Pokkaliibacter sp. MBI-7: one gene and its partner. Each later gene encodes a partner of the first gene's protein in a complex. Links are inferred from orthologs where the notes say so. Each region holds a gene or a part of one and is shown in the gene's direction. Other genes may lie near its edges.

The links.
Region 2: the proteins of QCD60_RS14930 (region 1) and xseA are in contact, whole or in part, in a cryo-EM structure (PDB 8TXR), measured with the Escherichia coli proteins. The link is inferred for Pokkaliibacter sp. MBI-7 from one-to-one orthologs.

What each region holds. Positions count from the first base shown.
Region 1 is NZ_JARVTG010000001.1:3,361,012-3,371,607, reverse strand. Bases 6,365-9,036 are described here. They hold QCD60_RS14930 (exodeoxyribonuclease VII small subunit), read left to right. Parts: upstream 6,365-7,419; coding sequence 7,420-7,653; downstream 7,654-9,036. Other genes in these bases: QCD60_RS14920 (1-deoxy-D-xylulose-5-phosphate synthase), read left to right, coding at 8,564-9,036; ispA ((2E,6E)-farnesyl diphosphate synthase), read left to right, coding at 7,655-8,536; pomA (flagellar motor protein PomA), read right to left, coding at 6,484-7,242; QCD60_RS14940 (flagellar motor protein MotB), read right to left, coding at 6,365-6,468. Also shown: rplJ (50S ribosomal protein L10), read right to left, coding at 1-117; rplA (50S ribosomal protein L1), read right to left, coding at 302-997; rplK (50S ribosomal protein L11), read right to left, coding at 998-1,429; transcription termination/antitermination protein NusG, read right to left, coding at 1,529-2,062; preprotein translocase subunit SecE, read right to left, coding at 2,072-2,440; QCD60_RS14955 (hypothetical protein), read right to left, coding at 3,086-3,727; QCD60_RS14950 (type III pantothenate kinase), read right to left, coding at 3,721-4,470; bifunctional biotin--[acetyl-CoA-carboxylase] ligase/biotin operon repressor BirA, read right to left, coding at 4,451-5,431; more of QCD60_RS14940, read right to left, coding at 5,500-6,364; more of QCD60_RS14920, read left to right, coding at 9,037-10,333; ribA (GTP cyclohydrolase II), read right to left, coding at 10,384-10,596. UniProt on the Escherichia coli protein: Bidirectionally degrades single-stranded DNA into large acid-insoluble oligonucleotides, which are then degraded further into small acid-soluble oligonucleotides.
Region 2 is NZ_JARVTG010000001.1:3,893,619-3,906,030, reverse strand. What follows is about bases 1-2,805. They hold xseA (exodeoxyribonuclease VII large subunit), read left to right. Parts: upstream 1-603; coding sequence 604-2,007; downstream 2,008-2,805. Other genes in these bases: QCD60_RS17240 (helix-turn-helix transcriptional regulator), read left to right, coding at 2,390-2,698; guaB (IMP dehydrogenase), read right to left, coding at 1-387. In the rest of the region: QCD60_RS17235 (alkene reductase), read left to right, coding at 2,808-3,866; QCD60_RS17230 (ATP-binding protein), read left to right, coding at 4,433-5,869; QCD60_RS17225 (response regulator), read left to right, coding at 5,916-6,605; QCD60_RS17220 (DeoR/GlpR family DNA-binding transcription regulator), read right to left, coding at 6,681-7,445; QCD60_RS17215 (ABC transporter substrate-binding protein), read left to right, coding at 7,629-8,612; QCD60_RS17210 (iron ABC transporter permease), read left to right, coding at 8,612-10,390; QCD60_RS17205 (ABC transporter ATP-binding protein), read left to right, coding at 10,378-11,484; QCD60_RS17200 (MBL fold metallo-hydrolase), read left to right, coding at 11,498-12,412. UniProt on the Escherichia coli protein: Bidirectionally degrades single-stranded DNA into large acid-insoluble oligonucleotides, which are then degraded further into small acid-soluble oligonucleotides.

The sequences.
Region 1 (10,596 bases):
AGTCATGTGCTCTACAGTCACACCACGGGCATCAGCAACCACGGCAGAAAGCGCGCCTTTAGCCACCTCGCTGACTTCAGCGACAATGGCCTTCTTGTCTTCAAGTTTCAAAGCCACGGGCTTTCTCCTGGATATTTCCATACCACACCCCTGAAATCAGGGGCACTTTTGGTGGTCAGACTCAACAAGGTTGAGCCGGGACACCATCTGCGCAGGCAACATTAAGAACCAAGGCTCACCTGCGGTCTTTGACGGCCCCCAGTACATATCCAGGGACCCCAAAGTTCGATCGCAACATGAATTATACGTTCAGGCTGCTCAAATCCACTACCAGACCAGGTCCCATAGTGGTAGACAGGGTTACCTTCTTCAGGTAAACCCCTTTGGAAGTAGAAGGTTTGGCTTTCTTCAGATCACCAACCAGAGCTTCCAGGTTTTCCTTGATAGCACCCGCCTCAAAGCCCAGCTTACCTAGACCACAGTGGATGATACCGTTTTTGTCGGTACGGTAACGAACCTGACCAGCCTTGGCATTTTTAACCGCGGTAGCAACATCAGGAGTAACAGTACCCACCTTTGGGTTAGGCATCAGGCCACGAGGACCAAGAATCTGACCCAACTGACCAACTACACGCATTGCATCTGGAGTAGCAATGACAACATCAAAGTCCAGATTACCAGCTTTAACTGCATCAGCCAGATCATCAAAACCTACTACGTCAGCACCTGCAGCCTTAGCGGCTTCAGCATTGGCACCCTGAGCGAACACTGCCACGCGTACAGTTTTACCAGTACCGTTAGGCAGAACAGTGGAACCACGAACAACCTGATCAGATTTACGTGGATCAACACCCAGGTTCACAGCCACATCAATGGACTCAGTGAACTTTACTTTTGACAGATCTGCCAGCAGAGTTACAGCATCTTCAACACTGTACAGTTTGCCAGGCTGAACTTTCTCAGCGATCAGCTTTGCACGCTTAGTCAGCTTTGCCATTTATACGCCCTCCACATCCAGGCCCATAGAACGAGCACTACCGGCGATAGTACGCACAGCAGCATCCATGTCGCCTGCAGTCAGGTCGGGCATTTTTGCCTTGGCAATTTCTTCAAGCTGAGCACGATTCACCTTACCCACTTTCTGAGTATTGGGACGCGGTGAACCACTCTTCAGACCCGCAGCCTTCTTCAACAGAATTGAAGCAGGAGGAGTCTTAGTGATGAAGGTGAAGCTACGATCAGCATAAACGGTAATAACTACAGGTGTAGGCAGACCCAGCTCAAGACCTTGAGTCCTGGCATTGAACGCCTTACAGAATTCCATAATGTTAACACCGTGCTGACCCAGAGCTGGACCAACGGGTGGGCTAGGGTTAGCTTGACCAGCCTTAACCTGCAGCTTGATATAAGCTGTAATTTTCTTTGCCATGTTTCACTCCAATGGGTAATAGCGCCCGAAGGCTCCCCGTTTCACAGGTAAGCAAAAGCCCCGATACAATCGAGGCGAACGCTTACTAGCACAATCCAATCAAGCCTTCTCGACCTGACCGAACTCCAGCTCTACAGGAGTAGAGCGTCCAAAAATTAAAACAGCCACATGAAGCCGGTTTTTCTCGTAGTTCACTTCTTCAACGACACCGCTGAAATCAGCAAACGGACCATCAATAACACGCACTGCTTCACCAGGCTCAAATACAGTCTTGGGCTTGGGCTTATCAACAACAGATTCCACACGCTGCAGGATAGCAGCCGCCTCTTTATCACTGATAGGAGCAGGCTTGTCTGCAGTACCACCGATAAAACCCATTACACGAGGCGTTTCCTTAACCAAGTGCCAAGCAGCCTCGTTCATATCCATCTGAACCAATACATAGCCAGGATAGAATTTGCGCTCACTTTTGCGCTTCACACCATTGCGAATCTCTACAACTTCCTCAGTAGGAACCAAGATATCGCCAAAATGCTCTTCCATGTCATTCAGCTTGATACGATCTTTCAACGTGCGCATCACGTTTTTCTCGTATCCAGAGTACGCATGAACTACATACCAACGCTTAGCCATGCCACCTCCTTAACCGATGACCAAAGAAACCAAGAAACTGAGCAATGAATCCAATGCCCATAACAACAAAGACATCAGCAGAACCACTGCAACAACAATCAAAGTAGTCTGAGTTGTTTCCTGGCGAGTTGGCCATACAACCTTACGAACCTCTGTCTTAGCCTCTTTTAGCAACGCAAAGAAAGACTTCCCCTTTGCAGTTTGCAGAGCAACAAAAGCCGCAACAGCAGCCAGAACAAGCAACGCAACTACCCTGTATAACAGGGATTGTTCAGAATACATTGCATTACCAACCACACCGACAGCCACCAGGGCAGCAACAACTACCCACTTCAGACCATCCAGCTTGGATTCCTGAACTTCTGCCTTCCCACTCATCCAGGCGCCTCTATTCAAGTGCTTTTGTTACGGGGTGTGCCATTTCGGCAGGAGAGATTCGACTGGAGTATTGGCAGGGCAGGAGGGATTCGAACCCCCAACATTCGGTTTTGGAGACCGACGTTCTGCCGTTGGAACTACTGCCCTGTCATCACTCAATTTAGCCGGACGCGTATGGTATATATCTAAACCACCCGATGCAAGAACTTTCCCACACCAAAACGCCAACCTTTGAGTTACACCGTCAAACAATGGAGCTCATGAGCAGACTCGAACTGCCGACCTCACCCTTACCAAGGGTGTGCTCTACCAACTGAGCTACATGAGCATACTGGAGCGGGCAGCGGGAATCGAACCCGCATCATCAGCTTGGAAGGCTGAGGTAATAGCCATTATACGATGCCCGCGCTGGTGGTGGGGGGTGGATTCGAACCACCGAAGCTCACGCGTCAGATTTACAGTCTGATCCCTTTGGCCACTCGGGAACCCCACCGCGCTTAGATAATGGTGCCGGCACCAGGAATCGAACCCGGGACCTACTGATTACAAGTCAGTTGCTCTACCTACTGAGCTATACCGGCTTAGTCACCACCACTTGCGTAGCGGGTGCGAATATTACTCAAGGAATCAGATACTTGCAATACCCTAATTACAAAGAATTTTACTTAACTGCATTTGCTGCTGATCTTTAGCCGGCAACCCAGCAATTATCTCTGCCCATGTATCAGCATAAGTGCTATCAACACGCAACATCCATTGCTCGCTTGCATGATCAATGGAATAGATTAGCGGCCTTAATCCAAGCGCACTGACAGTAGCCTGAACGTAGTCCGCTGCTGATCTACGCGTAAATCGCCCTATAGAGATAAACCCCTTAAGCTGCCCAGCATCAATAACATAGGCATCAATCCCCTCAGCAGATAGTTTCTCCAGCCACGACTGACGCTGAGTCACATCCCGCGTTTCCAGGTACACCCAATAATCAGGGGAAGCCGCTTCCGCATAACGAACCATCGTGGCCGCCACCCCCTTTGACTGCAGCCATCCCAACCACGTTTTCGCCAATGCTTCGCTGCCCAGCATGACACCAAGACATGCCTTCTGCGCTTCCTCGGCCCGCTGCTGCAACGAACTTGCAGCCATTTCATGCCCCATTAGCAATCTCTGATCAGCCAAGGCAGGCAGCATCAAACCCAAGCCCGCGCTCTCTTCCTGCTCACGCTGCCATCCCCACCAAGCCACTGCCAGATTAATAACAATCAGCACCAGCCACGCATGTCTTAACATTCTGCCGACCTCGCCATGATCGCGAGACCATCGAGTACCAGGTCAGGGCAATGCACACACAACCGCCCCTGCAGCACGGGTAGCACCTTATCAGCATCGCCACCCGCAACCACAAAGCGCGACACCGCCGAATAGCTCTCAGCCTGCACAATCATTTGCCTGATAAAACCTTGCCACATAAGCAGGCGGCCATGTCCCACACAGCTATCCGTATCATCTCCTGGCAAGGTATCGCTCATCATTTCTGCTCGCACATGAATGCGCTGGGTATTACCCAGCAAGGCCTGCTGCAACATGGCCCAGCCTTGCACGATGTAGCCACCCAGATGCCGACCATCTGCTGCAACAAAATCGACAGTTAGCGCACTGCCAGCATTGAAAACACACAGACAATCAGAGGGGTACGCATTGCGCGCCGCAACCATAGCCAGCCAGCGATCCACTCCCAGACGACCCGGCTCGCGATAGGCGTTTACAACCCCCGCTGCACTTGACTCAGAGGCTGCCAAATAGAGTGACCACTGGCATTCCTGTGCATATTGCTGCCACTGCTGCACGGCAGCAGGCGCACCCACCGATGACAACGCCAGGGCGCGTACACCATCAGCCTGCAACTCCTCCATTACCACCGCAGAATCGGCACTGGGTCGATACATGACCGGTCCCAGCCGATTCATCGCATAGCGAACACGCCACTTAATTCGTGTATTACCAACATCTACTTCAGCTTGTGGAAAGCGCACGAACACTCACCTCACCACCATGAAATACTTCTTCACCCTGTTCAGTGGCAACGCGCAGACCGCCTGTATCCGTAAGCCCCACCATCACCCCTTCAGTGCACTGCTCTCCCGCCTGCAAGCGCACCGCCAGCCCCTGATGAACGCTAAACGACATCCACTCCTGCTTAACGGCCACAAAACCCTCACGCTGAAACACCTGCAGCACGGCAACCAGCTCCTGCAGCAGATCAGCCAGCAGGCGATTACGCCCATAGCCTTCGGGCAAGTAAGACCGCAAACTGCACCAGGGCTGCGTGATCTGCTCCATCTGATCCTGCATCTCCACATTCACGCCCACACCAATGACCACCTGGCAAACACCGCCAGCCTCGCCGCTGAGTTCCAGCAAGATGCCAGCGACTTTTTTATTCTCAATCAACACATCGTTCGGCCACTTTAGTCCCACACCGCTGACTCCGGCCTTGCTGAGCGTCCGCGCCAGTGCAAGCCCGACAGCCAGGCTCAAACCTTCCAGTGCAGCGAGACCGGACTGGAAGGACCAGATAAGAGAAAAATAGATATTTTCTCCAAAAGGACTGACCCAGGCTCGCCCGCGGCGCCCACGTCCTGCCGCCTGATGCTCAGCGATAATGAGGTGACCATGTCCACTCTCGCACCGCGTCAGCTCCAGAGCAGTCTTGTTACTCGAATCCAGACTCAGGAAGTAATGTAAAGTAAGCAACTCGCGCGTCACGGCATTACTCTTGAGGGTCGAGTCCAGCCATAGCACATCGATCAGCTCGAGCGGTCGTACCAGACGGTAGCCCCGCCCTTTCACCGCATGTAAAACGAGCCCAAGCGCTTCAAGCTTTTGCAGCTGCTTCCACACTGCCGCCCGACTTACACCCAGCGCCTCACCCAGCTCTGCTCCGGAATGCCACTGGCCATCCGCCAGCGTATCGAGCACCTGCTTCAAATCCATCACCGAACCTCGACAAAGCACAGACTGTCATGACAGGTATCCACGCAACACCTGCATCACCATTACTGTTAGAAAATTTCCTGAGGAGCCAGAGGAACAGCCTCATTGGTAGTTGGTGGTGGAGTAACCAACGGTTCGTCACTTTGCAGATCTTTACCTTGATGAATGACTATTTCCACCCGACGGTTGGCAGCTCTATTGGCAGATGTATTATTGGGCGCCAACGGATGGGTGTCCGCATACCCCACCACACTAAACCGACGCTGATCCAGCCGCCCATCGGAAAACAATTCCTCCGCGACTGACAGAGCACGAGCAGTCGACAGAGCCCAGTTGGACTGGAACAACGCAGTATGAATAGGCACGTTATCGGTATGCCCTTCAATCGAGATACGCCCACGCACACCAAGCAGCACATCGCGAATTTTGGCCATGATAGGCACAAAGGCATAGTTCATTGCTGCGGACCCTGATTCGAACGAGCCCTGCTCCTTGACACGAATGATGATTTTTTGCTCCTGCGTCTCAACCTCTATGGAGCCTTTGGCGATTTCCGCATTCAGCGCTGAGGCGACATTGATTGCTGTCTCCTCCGTCTGCTGCTGAGCCTCCCTGTCTTCCTGGGATTGCTGCTGACTATCCTGCTGCGCAGAAGCCTGCGGATTATTTTCCTCATTCTGCTCTTCCGGTGGATTCACCACACGACCAGGAGCACATTGCACGTCAAGCGTGCTGCGTGTCTGGTCCGTAGTAAACTGGCGCACCTCATTGAGCGGAGTAGGTTCAGGACGCCCCGGACTGAACTCCTGAGCGATGATACTGGTCCCCTTAGGGATATCTTTCACCTGTAGTTGATTCTGCACCCCAAACGCTGCGCGCATGGAACCAGCAATCTGCTTGTACTTCAGCACATCCATTTCGGAGAAGGACAGTAATAGAACGAAGAAGCACATCATTAGGGACATCAGGTCGGCAAAGGTTGCCAACCAGGCAGGCAAGCCAGGCTTACATTTACACTCTTCTACATCATCGCTCATGGGCGCCCCACCCTATCACGCTTCCGCTGTGCCGCGTTTCGACTCTGGCAGATAGTTCTTCAACATCTGTTCGATAACCCGGGGGTTCTGACCTGCCTGAATAGCCAGCAAGCCATCGACCACAATGGCGCCGCACTCAGCCTCTTCTTCATTGCGATTTTTCAGCTTGTCTGCAATGGGAAGACATATCACGCTTGCCAGCAAGGCGCCGTACAGTGTTGTCAGCAGGGCAACAGCCATGGCAGGCCCTATGGCCTTGGGATCACTCATATTGGCCAGCATCTGCACCAGACCGATCAGGGTACCGATCATCCCCATGGCTGGTGCGACATCACCCAATGCTTCAAATATCTTGATACTGCTTTCGTGCCGCCCCTTGGACAGGCGTAATTCTTTATTGAGTAACGTTCTAACCACCTCAGGATCATGTCCGTCTACCAGCAGCTGCATACCCCGCTGCATGAACGGGCTGGATACCTGTTTGTCTTCCAGCGACAACAGACCTCCCTTGCGGGCAGCATCTGCGACCTCAACAATTTCCTGAATGAGAACGTTCGGATCGACCGACTTGAACATGAAGGCTTTGGCAGCGGTTTTACCGGCACCAAGAAATTGACCCAGAGTGAACTTGATCAGTGCGACCAGCAGCGCTCCACCAAATACAATCAGGATAGATGGCACATCTATAAAGACGCCGAGACTTCCACCCATTACCATGGCAGCGACAATAAGACCCATCGCTCCCACCAGTCCGACCAGCGTTGCTATGTCCACGGCATCCCCTTCACTTCATCCACGTGATTAGTACGATCGATCCCTTGCGGCTTAACAGTTGTTTGGCAATACCTTAGGCATGGCACACACGCCTGTTATTATAGGGCACATTGTCGTTAAAATGGCACGCGGTCATAGCTTGCCTGTGATTCAGGCAGATGCCAAGGGAGACTAAGGTTGGCACGCAAAAAGAAAGTCGAGTTTGAGCAGGCACTGCAGGAGCTGGAAACGCTGGTGCAGCAGCTGGAGCAGGGAGACCTCAGCCTGGAGGCGTCGCTAAGCGCCTTTGAGCAGGGAATTGCTCTGGCCAGAGAGTGCCAGCAGACACTCAGTGATGCGGAGCAACGGGTACATCTGGTTCTTGAACAAAATGGTCAAGTCAGCAAGCCCCCCTTTCAGGACGACATCTGACATGCACCAACTGCAAACAGCCTCACTACACTGGCAGCATCAGGTAGATGAGGCGCTCAAGCGCTACATTGATGACTACGCAGGCGCTGAACTACTCACACAGGCAATGCGATACAGTCTGTTCAACGGCGGTAAACGCATCCGCCCCATATTGTGCTATGCCACCTCACAGGCATTAAAGGTCGACACGAAACTGCTCGACGCGTATGCCGCTGCCATCGAGTGCATCCACGCCTACTCCCTCATTCATGACGATCTTCCAGCCATGGATGATGACGACCTGCGACGTGGCAAGCCAACCTGTCATGTAGCTTATGGAGAGGCCACTGCCATTCTTGCAGGCGACGCTCTCAACACCCTGGCATTTCAGCTGATCAGCGAAGAGAGCGCCCTACCTGCCGCAGTACGTATACAACTTATACGCTGCCTCAGCCGGGCAGCAGGTATGCACGGCATGGTCGCAGGCCAGATGATGGATATGGCGGCCACAGGGCAGCAAATCACGCTGCCTCAACTTGAACGCTTGCATCGCCATAAGACCGGTGCCTTGCTGCTTGCCGCAGTAGAAGGCCCTGCCATGGTTGCCCAGCCGACAGAAGCAATACGCACAGGCCTGCAGGAGTATGCCCGCTGTATTGGGCTGGCATTTCAGGTTCAGGATGACATTCTGGATATTGAGGGCGATACCGCCACGCTGGGCAAACCTCAGGGTTCAGACCTGCAGCACAATAAGTCAACCTATCCTGCGCTACTCGGCCTTGAACAGGCCAGAGAATACGCGGCAAAGTTGATCGACACAGCCATTACCAGCCTGGCCCCACTGGGTGACCACGCTGCACTGCTGCGCGAGCTTGCCTATTATATTGTTCGCCGCAATCACTGAGCGACGACGACACATCAGAGTTACAGCATGACCGAACTTCCGCGGCAACGCCCTTCCACTCCGCTGCTGGACCAGATTGATCAGCCCGCTGCGGTTCGTCAGTTGCCTGGCAACGCCCTGCCTCTGTTGGCAGATCAGCTACGCCGCTATCTGCTGTGGAGCGTCAGTCAAAGTGGTGGCCATTTCGGTGCAGGCTTAGGTGTGATCGAACTAACCGTTGCCCTGCATCATGTATTGGACCTGCCTCACGACCAACTGATCTGGGACGTGGGCCACCAGGCCTATCCGCACAAGGTCCTCAGTGGACGTCGTGATGCGCTTGTTCAGATCCGTCAGGCTGAAGGGCCAGCGCCTTTTCCCAGCCGGGATGAAAGCCCTTATGATGCGTTCGGCGTTGGCCACTCGAGCACATCCATCAGTGCCGGATTAGGTATGGCCATTGCCTTTGGCCGTCAGATTGTGCGACCTGAAGGTGTAACACCCCGGGTTGTCTGCGTCATCGGCGATGGTGCCTTTACTGCTGGTATGGCGTTCGAGGCCATCAATCACGCAGCCCAGACTGGCGTAGACCTGACGGTCATCCTCAACGACAACGATATGTCGATTTCACCTAATGTCGGCAGTCTGGCCACCTACCTGGACTCCAGTCATGCAGGAGAGCTGTTCACCGCCCTAGGCTTCAGCTACCACGGCCCCCTTGATGGCCATGACCTCTCGCAACTCCCCCAGCAGCTCGATAGCATCATTCACCAACCGGGTCTGCATCTCATCCATGTGCTGACTCGCAAAGGGAAAGGATTTACACCAGCAGAAGCAGACCCCGTCGGCTTCCATGCCATCGCCAAGCTGGAGCCTGCAAGTACGACTAACGCCAAGGGGCCGAAATATAGCCGTATATTCAGTGACTGGATTTGCGCCATGGCGGTACAGGATCAGCGACTGCTTGCCATTACCCCGGCCATGCGCGAAGGCTCCGACCTGATTGCCTTTTCACAGCAATTTCCTGAGCGCTACTTCGATGTCGGCATCGCCGAACAGCATGCGGTGACACTGGCTGCCGGCATGGCCTGCGCCTCAGCCAAACCGGTCGTCGCCATCTACTCCACCTTCCTGCAACGGGCTTATGACCAGCTGATCCATGACGTTGCCATCCAGAATCTGGACGTATTATTTGCCATTGATCGCGCCGGTCTGGTCGGTGAAGACGGTCCAACGCATGCGGGCGTCTACGACATCAGCTTTTTACGCTGCATTCCCAATATGCTGTTGCTCTGCCCGTCTGACGAAGCAGAGACCCGCGCAGCTCTGACCACTGCTTATCACTACCCCGGGCCCGCTGCAGTACGTTATCCACGCGGACATGGCCCAGGCAATCTGCCCGACCATAGCCTGCCACAACTCCCCCTGGGCCAGGCCAGGCCCCTTCACCACGGTCAACGTATTGCCGTGCTGGCCTTTGGCCCGATACTGCACGACATCAAAGAGGCAGCGCTGGAGTTGAATTGCAGCCTGGCAGATATGCGCTTTGTTAAGCCATTGGACGCAGAGCTACTGGAGCGCTGGATGCAGACTCACGAACAGATTGTGACGATTGAAGAGCATGCCATCGCTGGAGGTGCTGGATCGGCCGTTGCTGAGCATCTGCTAAACAAGGGGTATACGGGACGAATTACTCACCTGGGCATAGAGGATCGTTATATTCCTCATGGCTCCGCCGATCAGCAGCGACAATGGTGTGGCCTGGACCGACTCAGCCTCAAGCACCGGCTGGAAGCACTACTGGCAATCTCAGAGTAATCCGACAAACAGCCGCCATAGAGCATGGCGGCTGATGGAGGCTGGCACTCTCAGTCCTGATGGTGCTGCAGCGGTACTTCAAACATATGTCCCAGCTTACCTGCCTTAGTCGCCAGATAGTGGGCATTGTGCACATTCCGTCCCACCTGCAAAGGTACACGCTCAGCGATATTGATTCCGAAACCCTGCATGGCCTTCACCTTGCGTGGATTGTTGGTCATCAGACGAAGTGATTTGATATTCAGATGCTCCAGCATCGGAAT
Region 2 (12,412 bases), 540 kb from region 1 along the record:
CAGTTCGCCCTTGTCGACCACTGGGAAGCCAGAGAAGCTGTAGCGACGCACCATGGCCAGTACTTCACGTACGGTGGTTTCAGGGCTACAGGTAACGGGATCTTTCACCACACCGCTCTCGAACTTCTTCACTTTGCGGACTTCTTCCGCCTGCAGTTCGATGGTGAGGTTCTTGTGGATGATACCGATGCCGCCTTCCTGAGCCAGAGCAATGGCCAGACGCGCTTCGGTAACGGTATCCATGGCAGCGGACACCAGTGGGATGTTCAGGGTGATTTCACGGGTAAGCCGTGTCTTGAGGGTGACATCCTTGGGAAGGACATCTGAGTAACCGGGCACCAATAGAACATCGTCAAAGGTGAGTGCTTCTTGAGCGATACGCAACATAGTCCGCCTGCCTGTATATCGAGGAGAGGGATTAAAAGAAGCGCCACATTATATCCCGATTTTCCCGGACGGCACAATCAACATCTGATCAGTTGCTACCCAGAAGACGGCATCCATGTGGGCGGTGAATGTGCCTTCTTGTGTGGTACGACAGCGCTGACTTCAAGTAGTGGCAATGAGCTGGTATGGTCGCCGGGTTGATCTCTCACGGAACCCATCATGTCCACCAGCACCAGTGTCATTCTCACCGTTAGCCAGCTGACCCATCAGGCCCGACTGATTCTGGAGCAGGGCTTCCCTATGGTGGTGGTTGTCACCGGTGAGATTTCCAATTTCAGCAGCCCCGGCTCCGGCCACTGGTACTTCACCCTCAAGGATCATCAGGCGCAGATTCGCTGTGCCATGTTCCGCAATCGCAATCAGCTTTCTCGCTACCGTCCGCGCAACGGTGAACAGGTCAATTTGTATTGCCGCATCAGCCTGTATGAACCTCGGGGTGACTTTCAGGTGATCGGCGAGCGGATAGAGCCTGCAGGACTTGGCAGTCTGCAACAGGCATTTGAACAGTTGCAGCAGCGACTGGGGGCCGAGGGGCTGTTCGCGCAGCAGCATAAACAGCCCATACCAACCCAGCCACAGCAGATCGGTGTGATTACTTCACCGACGGGAGCAGCAGTCAGAGATATCCTGACCGTGCTCAAACGGCGTTGCCCGGCCATTCCGGTTGAGCTGTTCCCGGTCGCGGTACAGGGCAATGAGGCCGCCGGGCAGATTGTTCGCGCTATTCAGCTGGCCAACCAGCTGAATCAGTGTGATGTGCTGATCGTCGGTCGTGGTGGTGGTTCGCTGGAAGACCTGTGGCCGTTCAACGAAGAAATTGTCGCCCGCGCCATCTTCGCCAGCCGCATCCCGATAATTTCTGCTGTCGGGCATGAGACCGATGTAACTATCAGCGATTTTGTTGCCGATCTGCGCGCCCCTACGCCGTCAGCGGCGGCGGAACTGGTCGCCCCCGATCAGCAGGTGTGGGAGCAAAGGTTGACGCAGCTGCAGCGGCGCCTGCGGGATGGCTGGAGCCGACAGCTGCGCTCCCGCCAGCATCTGCTGCAACAGACTCAGCGCCGGCTGCGTGACCCGCGCCAGTATCTGAACACACAAAAGCAACGACTGGACAACTACGAGCAACGCCTGCAGCGCTTGCAGCAGCGTCATCATGCCCAGCTGCGGCAGCGTTTGCAGCAACTGCAGCACCGTCTGGAGTTTCAGGCGCCGGCCAGACGCCTTGACCGCCAGCGTCAGCAGCTGCAGGGCTTGCAGCAGCGCTTGCAACGCAGCATCAGTGACCGCCTGTTACAGCAGCAACAGCGGGTTGATCAGTTGACCATGGCAGTCACTGACAGCGGCAATAAAAAGATCAGCACGACACAGGAGCAGCTGCGCACGGTGATGCAGCAGTTGCATCTGGTCAGCCCGCTTGCCACCCTCGAACGCGGTTACGCCATCCTGCAGGACGAGCGTGGCCAAGTGATTCGCCGCGCCAGCGAGGTCAGGGAAGGTGAGCAGCTGCTGGCTCGACTGGCGGAGGGGCAACTCCACCTGACCGTTGATAAAAATAAATAAAAACCATTCTCATTAGCATTGACATCACCTCCCTGCTTTGCCACTATGGCCCACAGGAAACGCGATGCAGCTGTATTACACCATGATGTTCATGGCGTGCTGGTCACTGGTCGTTTTCTCTCATCAAAGCTAATCACGGTTCTTAGCCCCGCCCCATCGCGGGGCTTCTTTTTTCCGGCGTTGTATATCCTCTCGCTTACCGACACCTCTGCACGCGCTGCGCTGGCAGACTGCCCGCTGTTCTGCAATGGCAGGTGCTGACGCCTCCCTCAACAAGAAACACTTAGACACAACTCGCGCCCTTTTAATTTCCAAAACTGACGATATTTATTTCGCAATATCGCGATATACAGAAATACTCAAACACTGGTGAGCATGCCCCATGAACTCAAGCCCTGATATCGACGCCATCGTCAAGGCACTGGCCCACCCGGTCAGACGCCAGATACTGGCGTGGCTTAAGGAGCCTGAACACTGGTTCGCCACCCAGGCCACTCCACTGGAGCTGGGTGTTTGCGCAGGAATGATCTTCCAGCAGACCGGTCTGTCTCAGTCGACGACATCAGCCCATCTGGCCGCCTTGCAGCGGGCAGATCTGGTCACGACCCAGAAGATTGGCCAATGGATCTACTTCCGGCGCAATGAACCAGTGATCCAGGCCTTTTTACAAACGTTCAGTGCCACTCTGTGAGTCGGGAACTGAACCATTGATGTGTTACTGAACGAGCGAGCACCGCAAGAGGTCCCCCTGCTTCGGTGAACTGATGCTCTTTGATGGCAAGAAACGAGGAAAGTACCCCATGTCCGTATTGTTTGAATCTCTGCAAGTCGGCGCCCTGCAACTCCCCAACCGTATTGTCATGGCACCGCTGACCCGTTGCCGTGCCGATGAAGGCCGGATTCCCAATGCACTGATGGCGGAGTACTACACTCAGCGTGCCAGTGCTGGCCTGATCCTGACCGAAGCCACCTCCGTCACGCCCATGGGCGTGGGTTATCCCAACACTCCGGGGATCTGGAACGAGGCACAGGTACAAGGCTGGCGCCAGGTAACCGAGGCAGTGCATGCCAAAGGTGGCCGTATCGTGCTGCAGCTGTGGCACGTTGGCCGCATTTCTGACCCCATCTATCTCGACGGCGAATTGCCGGTCGCCCCCAGTGCTGTGCAGCCTGCCGGTCATGTCAGCCTGGTGCGCCCGGAAAAAGCCTTCGTCACTCCGCGCCCGCTGGCGACCGAAGAGCTGCCCGGCATTGTCGAGGCCTATCGTCAGGGTGCCATCAATGCCAAAGCCGCAGGATTTGACGGTGTCGAAGTGCACTCCGCCAACGGCTACCTGCTGGAGCAGTTCCTCGCCACCGGTAGTAACCTGCGTGATGACCAGTATGGTGGCCCCGTAGAAAACCGTGCCCGCCTGCTGATGGAAGTCACTGATGCGGTTATCAGTGTCTGGGGAGCGGATCGCGTGGGTGTGCACCTGTCTCCGCGCGGCGATGCACACGACATCAGGCACAGTGATCGCGAAGCGGTGTACTCCTACGTCGCCCGTGAACTGGGCAAACGCAAGATTGCCTTTATCTGTGCCCGCGAAGCGGAAGGTGATGACAGTCTTGGCGCTAAGCTGAAAGACCTGTTTGGTGGCGTCTACATTGCCAATGAAAAATTCACCGCCGCCTCCGCTGAAGCGGCCATTGAGCGCGGTGTGACCGATGCAGTTGCCTTTGGCGTACCCTATATTGCCAACCCTGACCTGCCCGAGCGCTTTGCACAGGGAGCAGCGCTGAACACACCCGATACCAGCACGTTCTACGGTGCTGGTGCAGAGGGCTATACCAGCTACCCAACGCTGGGTGCCAACTGAGAAGCGGATCACGGTCCAGCCCGTTTCGCTGAGCCACAACACAAAAATAAATGAAAATTATTATCATTAGCATTGACAAACGGAGACCAGCTCCCTAGTATGCGTTTTCAGGGAACGCAATTACCCATGCCTCCACCCCTTCAGCAAGTTCGCTTGCTGCACATAGCCCGGCGGTCATAGGTTGTTTTCTCTCATCAAAGCTAATCACGGTTCTTAGCCCCGCTCTTGCGGGGCTTCTTTTTTCTGGTCCGCTACGTTTTCTGCCGCAGTGTGCGGACGGCGCCAGCAAGTTTCACATTCCTTTCCTCATCCCCTCATTTCATCCTGTATGATGCACGACAGCACATACTTGCCCGACCTTTACCCCAATATGGAACGATTTGCAGATTGGTCGGTCAGATACGCCACCGGAAGGTTCTTGACTGCACATTTGTCTGAGCTTCACGGCCTCCGTAAAGCGCTCAGGTAGCTGTACCGCACGCGGAACCTCAGCAAGTCACCGAGGGTGGCCGCGCAGCAAGTCTGGGCACAATGACCGACCGATCAATCCTTTTCAGCGACGCGCCATGATCAACAGTCTGAAACTCAAAGTATTTCTGGTCCTGCTGGCGACCATCGCCGCCGTCGTGATGACAGCCTTTGTCGTATTCCAGTGGAGTTTTCAGCGCGGCTTTATCGACTATCTGCATTCACAGGAGCAGAGCCGCATCCAGCAGGTCACTCAGGAAGCCTGCCTGCTCTATCAACAGAGCAATTCCTGGACGCCGGTGGTAGACAATGCCGCCCTGTGGCGCCGCGTGCGCTACGCGGGCAACGTCGATGCCGACATTATCGTCAAGGCACTGGACGACTATGAAAGCCGCACCAATGAGCCCCTGCCAGACTGGAGCAATGCCAGCCTCAATGACGGCGACACCCCCTTCGAAGCGCGTCTTTCACTCTATGACCCACAAAAAAACTGGCTGACCGGCAGCAGCAATAACGAGCGCCCGTCAGACTTTTATCCCATCAGTTGTGAACACAAGCTGACAGGTTTTATCGGCGTGGTCATGAAGCCGGAAATGCTGCATATGCGCGATCAGGCTTTTACCGAGGAACAAACTCAGAGTTTTGTCATCCTTGCGCTGGTGACCGTGTTTATTGCGACGCTGGTGGCCTGGCCTGTCGCCCAGCGTCTGACCCGGCCCCTCAAGGCTCTGAGTAATGCCAGCCATAAACTGGCGAACGGCGAATACTCCATCCGCCTGAACAACCGCTCCAAAGATGAGATTGGCCGTCTGGCCAAGGACTTCAACCGCATGGCGCAGACCCTGCAGGAAAACGAAGAAGGCCGGCGTCGATGGATGGCGGGGATCGCCCATGAGCTGCGGACACCGCTGGCCATCCTGCAAGGCGAGATTGAAGCCATTCAGGACGGCATCCGCCCTCTCAATCAGCAGAGTCTGGCATCACTTCACCATGAGACTCAGCAGCTCAAACGCCTAGTGGATGACCTGTACGAACTCGCGCTCAGTGACCGTGGCGTGGTCAGCTACCGCATGGAAGATATTGATCTGGTTGAGTGTCTGGAACAAAGTGTGGAATCGAGCCGGCACAGCTTCGAAGAGAAGCACCTCGATCTGAGCCTCGACGTGGGCACCATTACTCATATTCCACTGAAAGCTGATTACCGCCGTCTGAGCCAGCTGTTTACCAATCTGCTCAGTAACTCGACGCGCTATACCGACGCCCCCGGGCAATGTCGGGTCAGTGTGGCGGTCGCGGACGACTGGGCAGAGATTAACGTGATGGACAGCAGCCCCGGCGTAGAGCCGGAAAACCTGCCACGCATGTTTGAACGATTTTTCCGTGGTGAAGGTTCGCGTAACCGCGCCTACGGCGGCGCCGGCCTTGGGCTGAGTATCTGCCACAACATCGTGGAGGCTCATGGCGGCACAATTGAGTCACGCCCCTCACCCTTGGGGGGAGTATGGATACATGTGAAGCTCCCGCTGGATACCTGAATTACTGCATAAACGACTATTTACTTAACTTGATTGGAGTGACGGGATGCCAAACAAAATTCTGGTCGTCGAAGATGAACCCAAGCTGGCCCAGCTGCTGACTGACTATCTCAGCAGCTCAGGATATGACTGCCACCACATCGACAACGGTGATGAGGTGGAAGCCTGGGTCAAGGCCAACAGCCCCGACGTGATTCTGCTCGACATCATGCTCCCCGGCAAAGACGGTCTGAGCCTGTGCCGTGATATCCGCATGTTCAGCAGCGTGCCCATCATCATGGTGACAGCACGTGTGGAAGAGATTGACCGGCTTATCGGTCTGGAAATGGGTGCCGATGACTATATCTGCAAACCCTTCAGCCCACGCGAAGTGGTAGCCCGCGTTAAAGCTATCCTGCGTCGCCAGTCGCTGCTGGCCGAACCCAACAGCAGCGAAGCCCAGGAGTCCATCCTGACGCTGGACCCGCACAGCATGCGCGCGACCCATCAGGGCCGCCATGTCGAGCTTACACAGGTGGAATTTCAGCTGCTGTCGGTGCTGTACCAGTCACCCGGACGTATCTTTACCCGAGAGCAGATCATGCAGCGTATCTATGGCGATCACCGTATCGTCAGCGACCGTACCATCGACAGCCATATCAAGAAGCTGCGTCGCAAGATCGAGCAGCTGATCCCCAATACCCTGCTGATTCAGTCAGTCTACGGTGCCGGTTACCGGTTCGACCTGCCCGGTTAAGCCACACAACACGTCTGTCACGGCGGAGCTAAACAGCTCCGCCGAGCAGTCGCCCTCACTTTACACAGCCTTCTTTCAGTCTGTACCGGCGACCAGCCAGCGGTCGGCAGCAACCACCTGTTGCAGTACACCCGGTGCCGGCTGATCACAGATCACCAGATCAAAATCCGTGATATGCCCGACCTGACAGGTGGCCTCCTTCCCCAGCTTGGTACTGTCTACCGCCAGAATACGGATACGACAGCTCGCCAGCAGTGCCTCACGGGCCAGCACCTCATCATCGTTGTAGTCGTACAGCGCGCCATCAGCACCTATTCCGCCCACCGACACCACACCGACATCGGCCCGATAGCGCTGGAAGAACCGTAACGCTTCGCCGCCGATCACATCCTGATCACGCTTGCGTACCCGCCCACCGGCAATGGTCAGTTCACAATCGGGATGCAGGCACAAATAGCGCAGCGCGTGCAGATTATTGGTCAGCACATGCAGACCGCGATGTTCCATCAGCCCGCGGGCAACCTGCTCCACCGTGGTGCCCGTGCCAAGAAACACCACCTGATAGTCCTCCAGCTGAGCGGCCACCGCCTGACCAATACGTTGCTTGCCCTCAATGTTGAGAATTTCCCGCTGCTCAAAACTGATATTTTCGCGACTGGGAAAGGGGGCCACCTGCCCGTGACGACGCAACAGCAGCCCTTGTTCAGTCAGCCCGCGGATATCACTGCGCAGGGTCTGAATCGACACCCCGAACTGCTCCGCCAGCAGCTCTACACTGAGAGGGCCGGACTGGTTCACCTGATCGACGATGGCCCGTCGGCGCTGTTCCAGTGTCAACATCTGCTATCCCTCATCTCCTCAAGACTGTTTTTATATAAAACGAAAACAATTAACCAATCAAACGAAAGATAATATTCATAAAAATGTAAAAACCCTTCGCTAACCTCAGTAACGAAAGACGGCAATACCACCCTGCAACCATTGAACCGGCCCTTTGCGTGCCTGCTTCCGGGAGTGATAGACATGTCCATTCGTTACGTGACCGCCCTGACTCTGGCTCTGTGTGCCAGCACCAGCCTGTCGGCCCAGGCTCAGGACACCCTGGTGCTCTATACCAGCCAGCCCAACACTGATGCCCAGTCCACTGTCGATGCCTTCAAAAAGGCCAATCCTGATATCGACGTGGAATGGGTGCGCGATGGTACTACCAAACTGATGACAAAGCTGCGTGCGGAAATGGCTGCTGATGCCGCCAAGGCCGACGTGTTGCTGATCGCTGACAGCGTGTCGATGGAATCGCTGAAGCAGGATGGCCAGCTACAGCCTTATCTCAGCGCCGAGCGCAGCCACTATGATCCGGCCCTGTATGACAAGGAAGGCTACTACTACGGCACCAAGCTGATCACCACTGGTATCGCCTACAACACCAAGGCCGCCATGCAGCCCGCCTCATGGAGCGATCTGGCCAAGCCTGAAGCCAAGGGTCAGGTAGCCATGCCGAGCCCTCTGTATTCCGGTGCCGCACTGATTCATCTGGCAGCACTGACCAACGACAAGACCTTTGGCTGGGACTATTACAAGGCACTGAAAAACAACGACACCATGGCCCAGGGGGGTAATGGCGGCGTGCTCAAGGCGCTGGCCTCCGGCACCAAGAGCTACGGCATGCTGGTGGACTACATGGCGATCCGTGAGAAGGCCAAGGGTGCTCCCATCGATTTCGTCTTCCCCAAAGAAGGGGTGAGCATGGTCACTGAGCCGGTCGCTATTCTGAAGCAGGCCAAGCATCTGGCCGCCGCGAAGAAGTTTGTCGACTTTGTGCTGTCACAACAGGGTCAACAACTGGTGCTGAGCCAGGGTTATATTCCTGCCCACAATGACATGCCCGTCCCCGAAGGCTTCCCCGCGCGTGCCAGTATCAAACTGCTGCCCTTCGATACCGCACTGGCGCTGAAGCAGGCTGAGCAGGATAAAACCGAGTTCGCTGATATCTTTGGCGCCCAGTAATGATGACAGATCGTTCTTCAGGCGCTCTCGCCGCTCCCGCGACCACCGGTCGCGGGAGCGGCCTGCTGCTCGGGTGGTATCGGCGCACCCCGTCGGCCCCCGCCAGCCAGCAAGCGCTGCTCTATACACTGTTGCTGATCATCCTGCTGCTCAGTGTATTGCCAAGCCTGCGTTTGCTATGGCAAGCCCTGCAAGGCTGGCAGCAGGGCCTGGATGCCCCCTTTATCAGAATGCTGCGCAGTGCGGCGACCTGGACAGCGCTGGAGCACAGCCTCTATACCAGCCTGCTGGGCACCGCACTGGCCCTGTTGCTCGGGGGGCTGTTCGCCCTGATTCTCACCCTGACCGATGTGCGTGGCCGCAGTCTGTGGGTTTTCCTGTTCATGCTGCCGATGATGATTCCGCCGCAGGTAACCGCGTTGAGCTGGCTGCAGTTATCCGGTCCGGCCAGCCCGTTATTAAACACCCTCGGCATTGCCCCGCCGCTGGGCAGCCCGCAACCGCTGTACTCCGCCGAGGGGGTTGCTTTGTTGCTGGGTATTCAGCACGCGCCGCTGGTGTTTCTGGCATTACGTACCCATTTGCTGGCCATTCCTCGTGAACTGATTGAAGCCGCCCGCCTCAGCGGCGCCCATCAGCGCCGGGTCCTGTGGGATATCCTGCTGCCCCTGTGTCGTGGCGGCCTGTGGACCGGCGCGGCCATCGCTTTTGTCTCCTGTCTGGGCAACTTCGGCATTCCTGCCATGCTCGGCATCCCGGCTTCTTACTACGTCCTGCCGACGCTGATCTATCAGAAGATGGCCAGCTTTGGCGCTGATATGCTCAGTGACGTCGCCAGCCTGTCGGTGCTGATCGGCGTGGTCGCGCTCACAGGCGTCGCCCTGCAAAATCGGATTCAGCGTCAGCAGGCGCTGCCACTGCTGGGCATGGCCGGACGGGCACTGGACTTCCAGCTGGGACGCTGGCGCCGGTGGATGGAGCTTGCGTTAGCGCTGACTCTGCTGCTGATTCTGCTGCTGCCACTGCTGGCCCTGATCACCAGCTCGCTGGTCCCCGCACTGGGTGTGCCGCTGAACTGGCACAGCCTGACTTTTGCTGCCTATCAGGAAATGCTCAGCCATCAGGGCGCAACGCTACGCGCGCTGGGTAACAGCCTGCTGCTATCAACCGTGGCGGCCCTGCTATTGATGCTGATCAGCCTGCCGCTGGCCTATCTGCTGGCACGCCGCCAAAGCCCACTCATGCACTGGCTGCATGCGGCAATTGATGTGCCCTATGCATTGCCGGGCGTGGTGCTGGCCATTGCCTGTATTCTGCTGTTCGCCCGCCCCCTGCCCTGGCTGAATATCAGCCTGTACGGCAGTCTTGGCATCATTCTGGTGGCTTATCTCGCCCGTTTTCTGGCCGTCAGCCTGAAACCCGTGCACAGCTCCATGCTGCAACTGGACCCTGCTCTGGAAGAAGCAGCACAACTGGCCGGGGCCGGATTGCTGCAGCGTCTGTTCAGTATTGTGTTGCCGCTGCTGGCGCCCTCTGCCTTTGCAGGCTGCCTGCTGGTATTTCTTACCGCCGTCAATGAACTGACCGTCTCCGCGCTGCTGTGGAGTGCAGGCAATGAAACCCTGGGCGTACTGATCTTCAATCTTGACGAAAGCGGAGATGCGGTGTTGGCATCAGCGGTGGCGGTGATGATCGTCGCTCTGGTTGCTGCCCTGATGACCGTACTCAACCTGCTTGGCCGTTATCTGCCACAAGGAGTGATTCCATGGCAACGCTGATCCCCTCTTCGGACTTACCGGCCCGGGGCCTGCACCTGCATGGCGTACACAAGGAGTTTGCCGGACAGACCGTGGTCGACAATCTCAATCTGGAGATCGAGGAAGGCAGCTTTGTTGCCCTGCTCGGCCCCAGCGGCTGTGGCAAGACCACGACACTGCGCATGATTGCCGGTTTCGACACCCTGAGCTCAGGCCGTATCAGTCTTGGCTCAACCGTGCTGGCCAGTGACCATCAGCAGCTGCCGCCGGAGCTGCGCAACATGAGCATGGTGTTTCAGTCCTATGCCCTGTGGCCTCACATGACGGTGGCTGACAACGTCGGCTATCCACTCAAGCTCAAGGGCTATAAAGGCAGCGACTATCAGCGTCGGGTACGCGACGCGCTTGCCACCGTGCAGATGGAGCCCTACGCCCAGCGGCGCCCGCAGGACCTCAGTGGCGGCCAGCGCCAGCGTGTTGCCCTGGCGCGCTGCCTGGCTTCAGAGCCCAGAGTCGTGCTGCTGGATGAGCCACTGGCCAACCTCGATCGCCATTTGCGCGCATCGATGGAAGACAGCTTTCGTGACTTTCATCGTCGTACCGGCGCCACTTTTATTTACGTCACCCATGATCAGGCCGAAGCCATGGCACTGGCCAACCGCATTGCCGTCATGCATAAAGGCCAGCTGGTGCAGTGGGACGCGCCGGAAGCGCTCTATCAGCGTCCGCAAAATGCCTGGGTAGCAGGCTTTATTGGTCAGGGCAGTGTAGTGCGTTTGCCACTGAGCAGCAGTGAACGCCTGCAGTCCTCTGCTCAGGTGCAGCAGGCACTGGCGGCCCTGCAGAACAAGCCCTCCGCGACAGAGGAAGTGCTGATTCGCCCCCAGCATGTGGAGCTTGATCCCGCTGGGGTGCCGGCTACCGTGACTCATTGCGTGTTCAAGGGTGAACGCTACCAGTTTGTCTTGCGGCTGCAGGACGGTCAGAGCCTTCAGGCTTACCACTGGCAGGGCCTGCCCACAGGGGCACAGATCGCGATCACGGTCCGGCAGGGCTGGCGTCTGCAGGAACAACCTGCAGGCAGCACTCGCCCTTCCCTGGCCAGTGTGGCCTGAGAGCAGCACAACGATGAGCATCCGAATTCAGATACTCAGCGGCTTTGATGCCAAGGCACCTGCCGCCATCCTGATCAGCACACCCAAGGTACGCCTGCTGCTGGATGCCGGTGGGCCGTTGCAGGCTGACCAGCCCTGTGACTGGTTTGCAGGCATTGAGGCTGACGCCCTGATCCTCAGCCACGATCATGTCGATCATATCGGCAGTGTCGGGCAGTTGCCGTCCATGCCGGTCTACGCCACCGCCCCTGTCGCAACCCAGCTGCCGGAAGGCTGTCTGCACCGGCTGTTACCCGCGCAGGGTGACATCGACATCGGCGGCATACGCCTGCGCTGCGGCCGGGCCGGACATTCGCTGGGCGGCGTGTGGCTGCATCTCGAACTGGCAGGCGGATTGTTCTACAGCGGCGATTTTTCGCTGGAGTCCCGGCTCTATCCTTTTGATTTGCCACCGCCTGCGGCGACGGCATTGCTCGACGCCTCCTATGGCCATTACCAGACCTCGCAGCAACACTGTCTGGAATCGCTGCAGCCTCTTCTCTCGGCACCCTGCCTGTTTCCGGTGCCGCCCAGCGGTCGGGCCATTGAAATGGCACTGTGGTTTGATGAGCTGGGTCTGACCAGCTGGTCGATGGACAACGCCTGCTATCAGGCACTGCTGACGCTGCTAGAACAACCCGCCGGACTGTTTGCTGCAGGAACCTATGTCCGCCTGCAGCAACTGGCACGGCAGTATCGCGGCTTCGATGATCAGGCCCGGCTGCTGTTAGCCGCCGATCCGGAAGGCCAGAGTGGTGAGGCCGGAAGGCTGATCGCCTCGCCCACCTGCGACCATCAGGTCATCTACACCGGCTATCTGCCACCCGCGGCGCAGGTAGCCGTAAAAGAGGGACGTGCCCGTTTTACTCGCTGGAATGTTCATCCACGG